Linked DNA regions of Methylococcus capsulatus. The main gene of each other region encodes a partner of the protein of the gene in region 2 in a complex. Links are inferred from orthologs where the notes say so. Each region holds a gene or a part of one and is shown on either strand. Other genes may lie near its edges.

Region 1 (5,113 bases), 1.6 Mb from region 2 along the record:
GCCCGCCCGGCCTTGGGCGAGCGCACCCGCCGTAACTTCGAGCTGGCCAAAGGCTTGGACCGCCGTCTGCTGGTGGCTGCGCTGGCGCAGAGGGAGCGCTATCGGGCGGCGCTTGCAAGATTCCTCGGGCCGGAAGACCTGATCTGTTTTCCCACGGTGCATACACCGGCGCCTTTGAAGGGGAGCCTCGGGCTGGACCGCACTCAGGGCGATTATTTTCCGCGGGTGCTGGCCCGCATGGCGATCGCCGGGATCGGCCGGCTGCCGCAGATTTCACTCCCGGCGGTCGATGTGGAAGGGGCGCCCGTCGGTCTTTCCCTGCTGGCCGCGGAAGGGAACGATGCGTTCTTGTTGGCCGCCGCCCTGGGAGTCGCGGCCGCACTCGATGACTAGCCGGAGCCCAGCCCCGGCGGGCCTGCCGGCTCCAGCATAGCCTGAAGGGAGGAGGGGCAGGGATGGGATCCGTCAGATGCGCCTCGAAGCGAGTGTGCCGGGGCCGGGGAGTCGCTTTCGCCTGGCTGCTCATGTTGCCGGCCGCCACAGCGGTGCAGGGTGTCGAGCCGTGCGTGCAGTCTCCCTCGTCCGCATCGGCTCTCGGCCGTTCCACCGGGCACACCGCAAGGTATCGCGAACACGTCCACAGTACGGAACCGGACCGGCCGCCGAGGCCGAGCTCCACGGCTGCGCCCGCGCCCGCAGGGAAGGCTCCGGCGCCTCGGGCGGTGACGGTCCGGGAGCCAGGCCCCGATCTCGCCAATCTTCCCAACTCGTCTTACACGCTGCCCGAAGGCGGTATCTATCTGGAAATGAGCCCTTTCACGATGCAGGGGGCAAGTTCGGATTCGGTGAAACAGTACAACTGGGAATTCCTGTTCCGTTACGGCCTGACCGACGACGTGGAACTGCGCCTGTTCACCCAGGGGCTGACCGTGCAAGGGCCACCCCAGTCGGCCACCGGCTTTTCGCCGATCACCTTCGATACCAAGGTGCATCTCGACCAGGGGGATCTCGGGTATTTCAACTACTCGGTGGGGCTGGAGTCCTACGTGCAGACCACCTGGGGGAGTCCCGTCTTCAGCAACGGCACCCAGGGGTCCCTGATGCTCAATGCGGATCATGTCCTGCCATGGGACATCGCCTTGAACTGGAATTTCGGTTTCGCGAGCCTGAAAGATTTCAGGGGCGCCGAGGTCATCCTGCCTTCGCTTCAGTGGGCCTTCCAGCGCGATATCGTCGACGACTTCGCGCTCTTCATCCAGGGTTATGTGAACGCCGCAGCCCTGCCGCGTACGCTGCATGCCGGAGCGGTCGGGCCGGTCAAGAACCTGCAGGAGCATGCGATCGGCGCTGGTTTCCAGTGGACGGTGAACGACCGCATCGCGGTCTTCGGGAGCTACACCGGCGCTTTGGGAGCCTATGTGCCCAGCTATCTGGGTACGATGGGGCTGGCCATCGCCTTCTGACTCAGCCGAACAGCTCCTTTATCCAGGCGCTGCGGCGTTCGCGCTCCAGCAATTCGGTGCGGGCGCGGACCAGCACGAGGGTGAAGTAGTAGCACTGGAACGCCAGCGCCATCAGCAGCAGCGGGAGCAACATGCTGGGGTGGATCGAGGGCTTGTCCAGCTTGGTGACGGTGGGCCCCTGATGCAGGGTGTTCCACCATTCCACCGAGTAATGGATGATGGGGATGTTGACCACCCCCACCAGGATCAGGAGACCCCCGGCGCGGGCGGCGGTGCGCTTGTCTTCGATGGCGGAGACCAGGGCGATATAGCCCAGGTACAGGAACAGCAGGATCAGCTCCGAAGTCAGCCGCGCATCCCATACCCACCACGTCCCCCACATGGGTTTGCCCCAGAGCGAGCCGGTCGCCAGGGCCAGGAAGGTGAATGATGCGCCCATCGCCGCCGAGCTGGAGGCCATGACGTCGGCCAGTTTGATGTTCCAGATCAAATGGATGGCATACAACACCGCCATGAAGGTATAGATGAACAGGGACATCCAGGCCGCCGGCACGTGGACGAACATGATCCGGTAACTCTCGCCCTGCTGGTAGTCCGGTGGCGCCTTGAACAGGCCGAAGTACAGGCCGGAGACGAAAAGTACGGCGGTGATCGTGCCCAGCCAGGGAATCAGCTTGCCGCTGATGCGGTAGAAATACTTGGGGGATGCGAGTTTATGGAAGAAGGTCCACATGGCTTCAACTCATGCTAATGCGCAGGGCGGCGGCGATAGCGACCGGAGCGAGTGTCAGTGCCAGCACCAGCAGCGCCGCCAGGAAGTACAGCTGTCCTTCGATCGGCATGCCGGCGCCGGCGGCGGCGACGGCATTGGTGGCGAAGATCAGCACCGGGATGTAGAGAGGAAGGATCAGCAGGGTGAGCAGGATGCCGCCGCGCTTGAGGCCCACCGTGAGCGCCACCCCGATTGCGCCGATCAGGCTCAGCAGCGGTGTGCCGATGGCGAGCGTCGCTTCCAGCGCCCACGCTGCTTTGGAGGGCATGTCCAGCAGCAGCGCCAGGAGCGGTGCCAGGAGCAGCATGGGCAGGCCGCTGACCAGCCAGTGCGCCAACACCTTGGCGATCACCAGCACCGACAGAGGTCGGGGACTGAGCAGCATCTGTTCCAGCGAGCCGTCGTCGAAATCGCTGCGGAACAGGTTTTCCAGCGAGAACAGGGCAGCCAGGAGGGCCGCGATCCAGATCACGCCAGGCGCGATCTTCCTCAGCAGTTCGGGCTCAGGGCTGACCCCCAGGGGGTAGAGCGTGACGACGATCAGAAAAAACAGTAGCGGATTGGCCAGTTCGCCGCGATGGCGAAAAGCCAGCATCAGGTCGCGCCGCAGTATGGCGAGGAAGGCGGAGGCGAGCCCGTTCATGTCAGGTGCAGGCTCCGGCAGTCGCCCCGGACTTCCAGTGCGTGGTGCGAAGTCATCAACGCCATCCCGCCGTTCGCCAGATGGATTTCCAGCAGTTCACGTACCAGGGCGATGCCCCGAACGTCCAGGGCGGTGAAAGGTTCATCGAGAATCCACAGGGGCACGGGGTTGATCAGCAGGCGGCAAAGCGCCGTGCGCTGCTTTTGGCCCGCGGAAAGCCCCCGCGCCGGTACGTCCTCGAAGCCGCGCAGCCCGACGCGGGCCAGTGCGTCTTCGATGCGCGCATCATCGACCATCCGATCGCGGAGTGCCGCGGAAACCTTGAGATTTTCCACCGGCGACAGCTCCGCTTTGAGTCCGGGAGCGTGACCCATGTAAACCATCGCGGCGAAATAGGTCGTGCGGTTGCGCTGGATGTCCAGGCCGCGCCAGCGTACCTCGCCATCGGCAGGACGGCTCAGTCCCGCCAGCACGCGGAGCAGGCTGGTCTTGCCGGCGCCGTTGGCGCCTTCGACCTGCAGCAGTTGGCCGGGTGAAAGGGTCAGGTTGAGGCCGGAAAACAATAGCCGGTCGCCCCGAATGCACTCGAGGCCCTCGGCGCGAAGAGGGGCGTCTGACAAAGGCTTGGGTGGTCAAGGATTAGAGAAGTGCGCGGCTTGCCGGGCGGGTCACATCTTACCTTCGCCGAAGTTCAGTGCATAGATGGTGATATGAGAACCCCAGCCGGATTGGTAGACCGGCTGTGCCTGTGTCAGCGGTCTGGTCAGAGAGGTCGTGAAAGGCAACAGTCGCGCCAGGAGCGTATCCCGGCCTTGCGGTGTAGTGATGCGCCAGGCCTGCACGCCGGCTCCGGGCGTCTGCTGGACCAGATAGCTGGCCTGATCGACGTCCCGCCGGGCCCACTGCTGTACCGCCGCGATCTGGCTGTGCAGCTCTCCCCCAGGAAAGCGGGCCGCCTCGAATGGGAGACGGATGCCGGCCAGCGTCTCGATTTCGCCGAGGCGGGCCAGATCGTCCAGGCAGACGAGCAGGTAAACCGGACGCTCTGCCGGCAGCTGGGTCTTCATCTCCTCCAAGGCGGCGTCCGCCTCCATGGTCAGCCAGCGCGCCAGCCGCCGAGACGATGCCGGGACCGTGGCAAATCCGCCCGCTACCTTTCCCCATAAACTCCGCTCTCCATCGTCCGGGAAAGCGGCAGCGGTCGGCCGGTCGAGCCAGGTGTCGCGGCCGCTGAGAAAATGGATACGCTGGGCGTCGTCCCACCATGCCAGGAACAGGGCGTTCCCGTTCGTGTGGCGGACGATGGCATCGCCCGCGGCCCGCCATGAATCGTGCCGCAGCCGGTCCGCGGGAAACAGGATCACCCGATGACTTTGGTTCTGGCCGTCGCGATAATCGGCCACGGTCAGCGGGACCGAGGCTTCGCCCCGGCGCAGGTTATACCGAGTCAGCGCCGTGATGGGGAAAGCCCCGCCGGGTTCCAGCGCAGTACGTTCCGCCTCGGCAATCGGTAATTCTTCATAACTGAATGCCGGCCGGAACCGATCGTACAGCAGAATCGCACCGCCCGTGAGCACCAGAACGAAACCCGCGAGGCGGGCCAGCCGAAACCGCATCGGCCGGCCCGTGGTGTCCGCCATCAATGTTTGCGCCGGTAGAGCAGCACGGCGATGCCTGCCAGCAGCGCCAGTCCTCCCAGGACATTGCGGAGGTTCGAGCCTTCGTTCCCGGCGGCCGGCTTGACCCCGGCGCCGGCGGTATTGCCGGCCTTCTCGCGCAAGCGGGTGTTTTCGTCCATGATGACTGCGTAGTCCCGCATCAGCTCGGACCAGCCCTCGGTGTAAGTGAATCCGCCAGGGTTGCCGTGGACGAGGCCCTTGTAGAGCTTGATCAGGTCGTGCTCCCACATGTCGGCATGGACCCGTTCCACATGGCTGGGATTGTTGCCCTTGGCCCAGAACAGCTGGAAGAACCCGCCGGGGGCATCCTTCTCCGGTACCGGGGGAACTGGGCGGTTGGTCTTCTGGCCCGGCAGCAGACCGTCCTTGAACAGCCCTTCGACGACCTGCCTGGCTTCCTGTTCCACCTTGAGTCCTGCGAGTGTGCCCTTATCGGCCGCGTCCAGGTAGCTTCTGGCGAAGCTCGGGCTGTGACAGTTGGCACAGGTGGCGTTCCAGTTTTCCTTGCGGCCTTCGAACCACGGATGTTTCAGGTTGTCGGCGATGGCCGGCGTGG
Region 2 (5,183 bases):
CCAGCACGGGATGTTCCTGGCGGCAGGAGACGCACCAGGACGCCCACACGTTGAGCAGGAACACCTGGCCCTTGAGCTGCTCCAGGCTCAGAGTGCGGTCGGCCGCGGCCACTTCCGGCAGTGAGAACGCCGGAGCCGGCTTGCCGATGAGAGGGGAAGGCACTTCGCGCGGGTCCAGGGTCAGGCCCACGCCCAGCAGCACGACCAGCAGGAGGAAAATGACGAGAGGAATGGCGAAACGCATGCGTGATGTCACCGTCGGGTAGCGTTCGATAAAGAATCAGGTTGCACGGGCCGCTGCGGGGCCGGGAGCGACGCGGGCCTCGCGCAGCGGCAGGCGGTAGCGCCGGTCGCTGACGGAGAGGATGCCCCCGGCGATCATGAATAGGCCGCCCGCCCAAATCCAGCGGATGAACGGTTTGACGTAGAGCCGCACGCTCCAGGCATTCGTGTCCAGGGGCTCGCCGAGGGCGACATAGAGATCGCGGGATAGACCGGGGTCTATCGCAGCTTCGGTCATCATGTTGCGCTGCACCTTGTAATTCCGCTTCTGGGGCCGGAGTTCCAGGCTTTCGCCGTTCCGCTCCACCCGGAAAGTGGCCTGCCGGGCCGAGAAGTTCGGCCCCTGCACGGTCTCCGTGCCGAGGAAGTGGAAGGTGTAGCCGGCCAGCATCACGCTGTCGCCAGGCGCCATGCGCACCAGCTTTTCCTGGCTCAGGCGGTCGGACAGTACGGCGCCCACCAGGAACACCGCGATGCCGAGATGCGCGGCGGTCATTCCGTAGACGCTGGGCGACTGGGCGCGCAGTCCTTCGAGCCAGCCGTCGCGCAGCCGGATCCGGGTCCAGAGGCTGAGGCAGGCGCTCGCCGCCAGCCAGAACGCGCAGCCCAGCCCGGCCATCATCTTGAAATCGGCCTCGTCCCAGACCAGGGCGGCGAGCGCGATGCCGGCCGCGAAGCTCGCCGGGAACAGGTGGCGGACCCGGTGCAGCACGCGCCCGATCGAGCTCTCCCGCCAGGCGAACATCGGACCGATACCGGCGAGCAGGAAGATCGGCGCCATCAGCGGGGCGAACACCGTGCCGAAATACGGCGGGCCGACCGAAATCTTGCCCAGCTTCAGCGCGTCCAGGATCAGCGGATAAAGGGTGCCGAGCAGGATGCTGCCGGAAGCGGTCACCAGCAGGATGTTGTTGAGCAGCAGCAGATTTTCCTTGGACACCAGGCTATAGCGCGCCACATCGCGGACGGCCGGCGCCTTCAGGGTGTACAGCAGCAACGAACCGCCCACCACAATGGCCAGCAGGATCAGGATGAACAGGCCGCGGGTGGGGTCGGAAGCGAAGGCGTGCACGGAAGTCAGCACGCCGGAGCGGACCAGGAAGGTACCCAGCAGGCTCAGCGAAAAGGCGAAGATCGCCAGCAGCACGGTCCAGGCCTTGAAGGCGCCGCGCTTCTCGGTGACGGCCAGTGAGTGGATCAGCGCGGTGGCGACCAGCCAAGGCATGAAGGAGGCGTTTTCCACCGGGTCCCAGAACCACCAGCCGCCCCAACCCAGTTCGTAATAGGCCCACCAGGAACCGAGGATGATGCCGCCGGTCAGGAACAGCCAGGCCACCAGGGTCCAGGGCCGTGACCAGCGCGCCCAGGCCGAGTCCAGCGAGCCGCCCAGCAGGGCGGCGATGGCGAAGGCGAAGGCTACGCTCAGTCCCACGTAGCCCATGTACAGCATGGGCGGATGCACCGTCATGCCGAAATCCTGCAGCAGCGGATTCAGGTCGTTGCCGTCGGGTGGCACCGGCACCAGCCGCTCGAACGGGTTCGAGGTGAACAGGATGAACAGCAGGATGCCGACGCTCACCAGCCCCATGACGCCCAGCACCCGGGCCAGAAAGTCGTCCGACAGGCTACGGCTGAACACCGTCACCGCAGCCGTCCAGAGTCCGAGGATCGTGGCCCACAGCAGCATCGACCCCTCATGCGAGCCCCATACCGCGGTAATGCGGTAGTAGAGCGGCAGGGCCGAGTTCGAGTTGCGGGCGACGTATTCCACCGAAAAATCGTTGTTGACGAAGCAGGCGGTCAGGGCGCCGAAGGATGCCAGCAGAAACAGGAACTGCGCGCGTCCGGCGGGTTTCGCGACGCTCATCCAGATGTCCACGCCCCGCGAAGCGCCCAGCAGCGGGAAGGTGCCCTGCAGCAGGGCCATCAGCAGGGCCATGATCAGGGCGATGTGGCCGAGTTCGGCGATCATTTTTTCTGGTACTCCGAGTAGTCGGCGGGGAGCTGGCCGTTCTTCTTCAGGGATTCGGCGACTTCGGGCGGCATGTAATTCTCATCGTGCTTGGCCAGCACCTCGGTCGCCTGGAAAGTGCCGCCATCGTCGATCTGGCCCACGGCGATGATGCCCTGGCCCTCCCGGAACAGGTCGGGAAGAATGCCGGTATAGAGCACCGGTACCGCGTTTGGGCCGTCGGACACCTCGAAGCGCACGGTCAGGCTGTCCGGTTCACGCTTCACGCTGTCCTTGACCACCAGCCCGCCGAGGCGGAACGGATAACCCTTCGGGGCTTCGCCGGAGGCGATCTGGGAGGGCGTGTAGAAATAAAGGAGATTCTTCTGGAACGCCGTGAGGGCGAAGAAAGCGGCGAGGGAGACGCCCGCCACCATCAGAGCCACCCACATCATACGTCTTTGCCGCGGCGTCATCATCGGCGGGACTCCGGCTTCAACTGGCGGCGAAGGCTTTTCAGCAGTTCGTTTTTCCGGCGCAGCGGAGCGATCAGGTTGAAGGCGAGTACGGCGAAACACAGGCCATAGGAAGTCCACACGTAGACGGCGTAGCCACCCATATGGAAGAACTCTTGAAAATTCATGTGCTTGAGGAAGGCCTCGGATGAAGGGCTGATTGGGATCGACACGATATGTTACGGCAAGGGCGAGTTCAGCGGCTACCGGAGAAATGGAACGGTGCCGGATGGCGCCGTTCCTTTCCCGTGGGGCCGGGAGTTGAGCGTTTGCTGGAACGCCCAAGAATGAAGCACAAATCGGGCCGCCGCTTCCTCTTGCCGGCCCACGACGGCGTGGCAAGGGCCTTGCCGAGATCGAGCGGACGGGCGCGACCGTTTCCAGTGTGTGTGATCTGCCCTGAGTTCTGCGTCAGATACCGCAGTCCGAAAGCTCCAGTCTCGCTCAGACTTGCCGGCGATCTCGTGCGCGTAATGACTCACATGGTCAGTGAAATCGCGCGATCGGCGGAATCGTGATCACCCTTGTCCATGTTTTGATGGAGTATTTTGGCTGGCTCGATTGTTGCACGTTCCGTTACGGCTGCGCGTCTTTGCCACGGCGCCGCACACGACAACAAGAATCCCGGAGGAACCATGAATACCCCTCATCCTGCTACGGAGACGCATCCTGCCCGGCGCCTCTTCGGAGTTCCGCTGCTCGCACTGGCCGTGGCGCTGGCGCCGCAAGCGGTCTCGGCCGCGGCCAAGATCAAGGTCGCCAAAGCGGCCTGGTCGGACAAGGCCGGCACCCTGACGATCGCCGGCAAGGCCAAGGGCGGCAGTGGCGCCATCGAGATCTACGACATCAATGGCCGGCGCCTGGGCAGCGGCCAGGGCGGCAGTTTCGCGTTGACGCTCAGCCGCCAGGACTTGGCGGGCGTCCCTTGCGCGGTGAGGGTTCAGTCCGGCGACACCGAGGCGATCAAGCCGGTGAAGGGGGCGCCCAAATCCTGCGCCGGCGTGCCTGTCTGCAGCATCGTCAGTCCGGGGCAGGGTACTGTGGTCCAGGTCGGCGTGGAGACCCATTTCGAAGCCACCGCCACAGCCAAGGACCCGGCTGCCTTACCGTTCAAGTACGAGTGGGATTTCGGCGGCGGTGCCATGGGTTTCCCTGCCGGCACACTGGCCCAATCCGGCTCGGTCGGCGAACACGCGACTTTCGTCCGCGATCATGGCATTTATCGGGTCCGCTTCGTGGCGACCGACGCATTGGGGCGCCGATGCGAAGATTCGATAGCCGTCAGCGTCGGCCAGGCGCCGGCCGCTCCGCCGGCAGCGGCGTCCCTCGCGGCGGCCTCGGTGCAGGCGGCCCCCAAATTTGGCAGCGAGCTGGAGGGCAAGGCCGGCGACGTCGTGGTCCTCCCTTTCGCGCACAGCGCGGCGATGGGGCAGGGCGTCATGAACCTGGATGCGGGCAACCCCTGGCCCGGTTTCTTCCATCTCAATGCCATCGCGTACACCAAGGCGCGCCAGCCCTTGAACGTCGAGGCGGACGCCTATGAACTCTTCTATTCGGCTGCGGTGAATCCCGCCGATCCCGTCGGGGCCGATTCCATCAACAGCACCAGCCGGAACTATCCGGTCGATTCTTCCTTCGGCCAGGCCCAGATCAGGAAGACCGACATGTGGGAGGCCCAGGAAGGCTGGGAGACCACGGCAGGCTACGAGCCGTTCTGGACGGTTGACGAGAAAACGCCGACGGTTTCGCCCTTGTGGAAGGAGCCGCCCACCATCACCAAGATATTGAACGCTGCCTTTCCCGACATGTGGGGGCAAGGTGCCGACTGGACCTGGTACCTGGCCCGCAATTCGGTGCCGGACGAAGGCTATCTCACCGGCAAGTTCGAGACCCGGATGACCGGCAACCCTGCCGACAAGGATAATTTCAAGGGCGGTCTCATGCCGGGTAAGGACAATCCTTACCAGGCCAACACGCCGCAGGCGTTCCCGACCCGCGAGGCGGATACCCAGGCCTTCCTGGCACTGGGAATACCTTTGACCGACATGGATGACCAGGGCCGGGTCAATCCCTTCCCGGTGATGCGGGTGGAGGCCAGGAGCAAATCCACCGGACAGACCGCCGCGGCCACGGACGTCGCGTTCAATACCGCCAAGGATGTGCGCTGCAGCGAATGCCACGTCTATGGCGGCATCGGTGCCGACCCCACTGTCAAACGCTATCTGCGGCCGCAGAAAAAGGACGCGTCGGGCAATCCCGTTTTCGATGGCTACGGCAACAAGGTATTGCTGGCCGGAGAACAGAATCCGCGAGTGGAATATTTCCCCGACTACATGAATTCCAACCCCAAGAGCCTGGAAGAAAAGGAGAGTGAAGCCTTTTGGAACCAGTACGCGATTCATGCCTTCATGGAGCTGGAGGACCGCACCGGCGCA

Evidence for each region. The genes of interacting proteins can lie anywhere in the genome.
Region 1: the proteins of ccmE (region 2) and ccmB are in contact, whole or in part, in a solved structure (PDB 8CE8), measured with the Escherichia coli proteins. The link is inferred for Methylococcus capsulatus from one-to-one orthologs.

The regions. Positions count from the first base shown.
Region 1 is NZ_CP104311.1:2,030,023-2,035,135, forward strand. Bases 1,040-3,918 are described here. They hold ccmB (heme exporter protein CcmB), read right to left. Parts: upstream 2,879-3,918; coding sequence 2,201-2,878; downstream 1,040-2,200. Other genes in these bases: N4J17_RS10140 (hypothetical protein), read left to right, coding at 1,040-1,463; N4J17_RS10145 (heme ABC transporter permease), read right to left, coding at 1,465-2,196; ccmA (cytochrome c biogenesis heme-transporting ATPase CcmA), read right to left, coding at 2,875-3,498; haoB (hydroxylamine oxidation protein HaoB), read right to left, coding at 3,547-3,918. Also shown: N4J17_RS10135 (amidase), read left to right, coding at 1-393; more of N4J17_RS10140, read left to right, coding at 723-1,039; more of haoB, read right to left, coding at 3,919-4,518; N4J17_RS10165 (multiheme c-type cytochrome), read right to left, coding at 4,518-5,113. UniProt on the Escherichia coli protein: Required for the export of heme to the periplasm for the biogenesis of c-type cytochromes.
Region 2 is NZ_CP104311.1:446,770-451,952, reverse strand. The notes cover bases 982-3,930. They hold ccmE (cytochrome c maturation protein CcmE), read right to left. Parts: upstream 2,713-3,930; coding sequence 2,251-2,712; downstream 982-2,250. Other genes in these bases: N4J17_RS01995 (cytochrome c3 family protein), read left to right, coding at 3,384-3,930; ccmD (heme exporter protein CcmD), read right to left, coding at 2,709-2,876; N4J17_RS02010 (heme lyase CcmF/NrfE family subunit), read right to left, coding at 982-2,254. Also shown: N4J17_RS02015 (DsbE family thiol:disulfide interchange protein), read right to left, coding at 1-244; more of N4J17_RS02010, read right to left, coding at 281-981; more of N4J17_RS01995, read left to right, coding at 3,931-5,183. UniProt on the Escherichia coli protein: Heme chaperone required for the biogenesis of c-type cytochromes. Transiently binds heme delivered by CcmC and transfers the heme to apo-cytochromes in a process facilitated by CcmF and CcmH.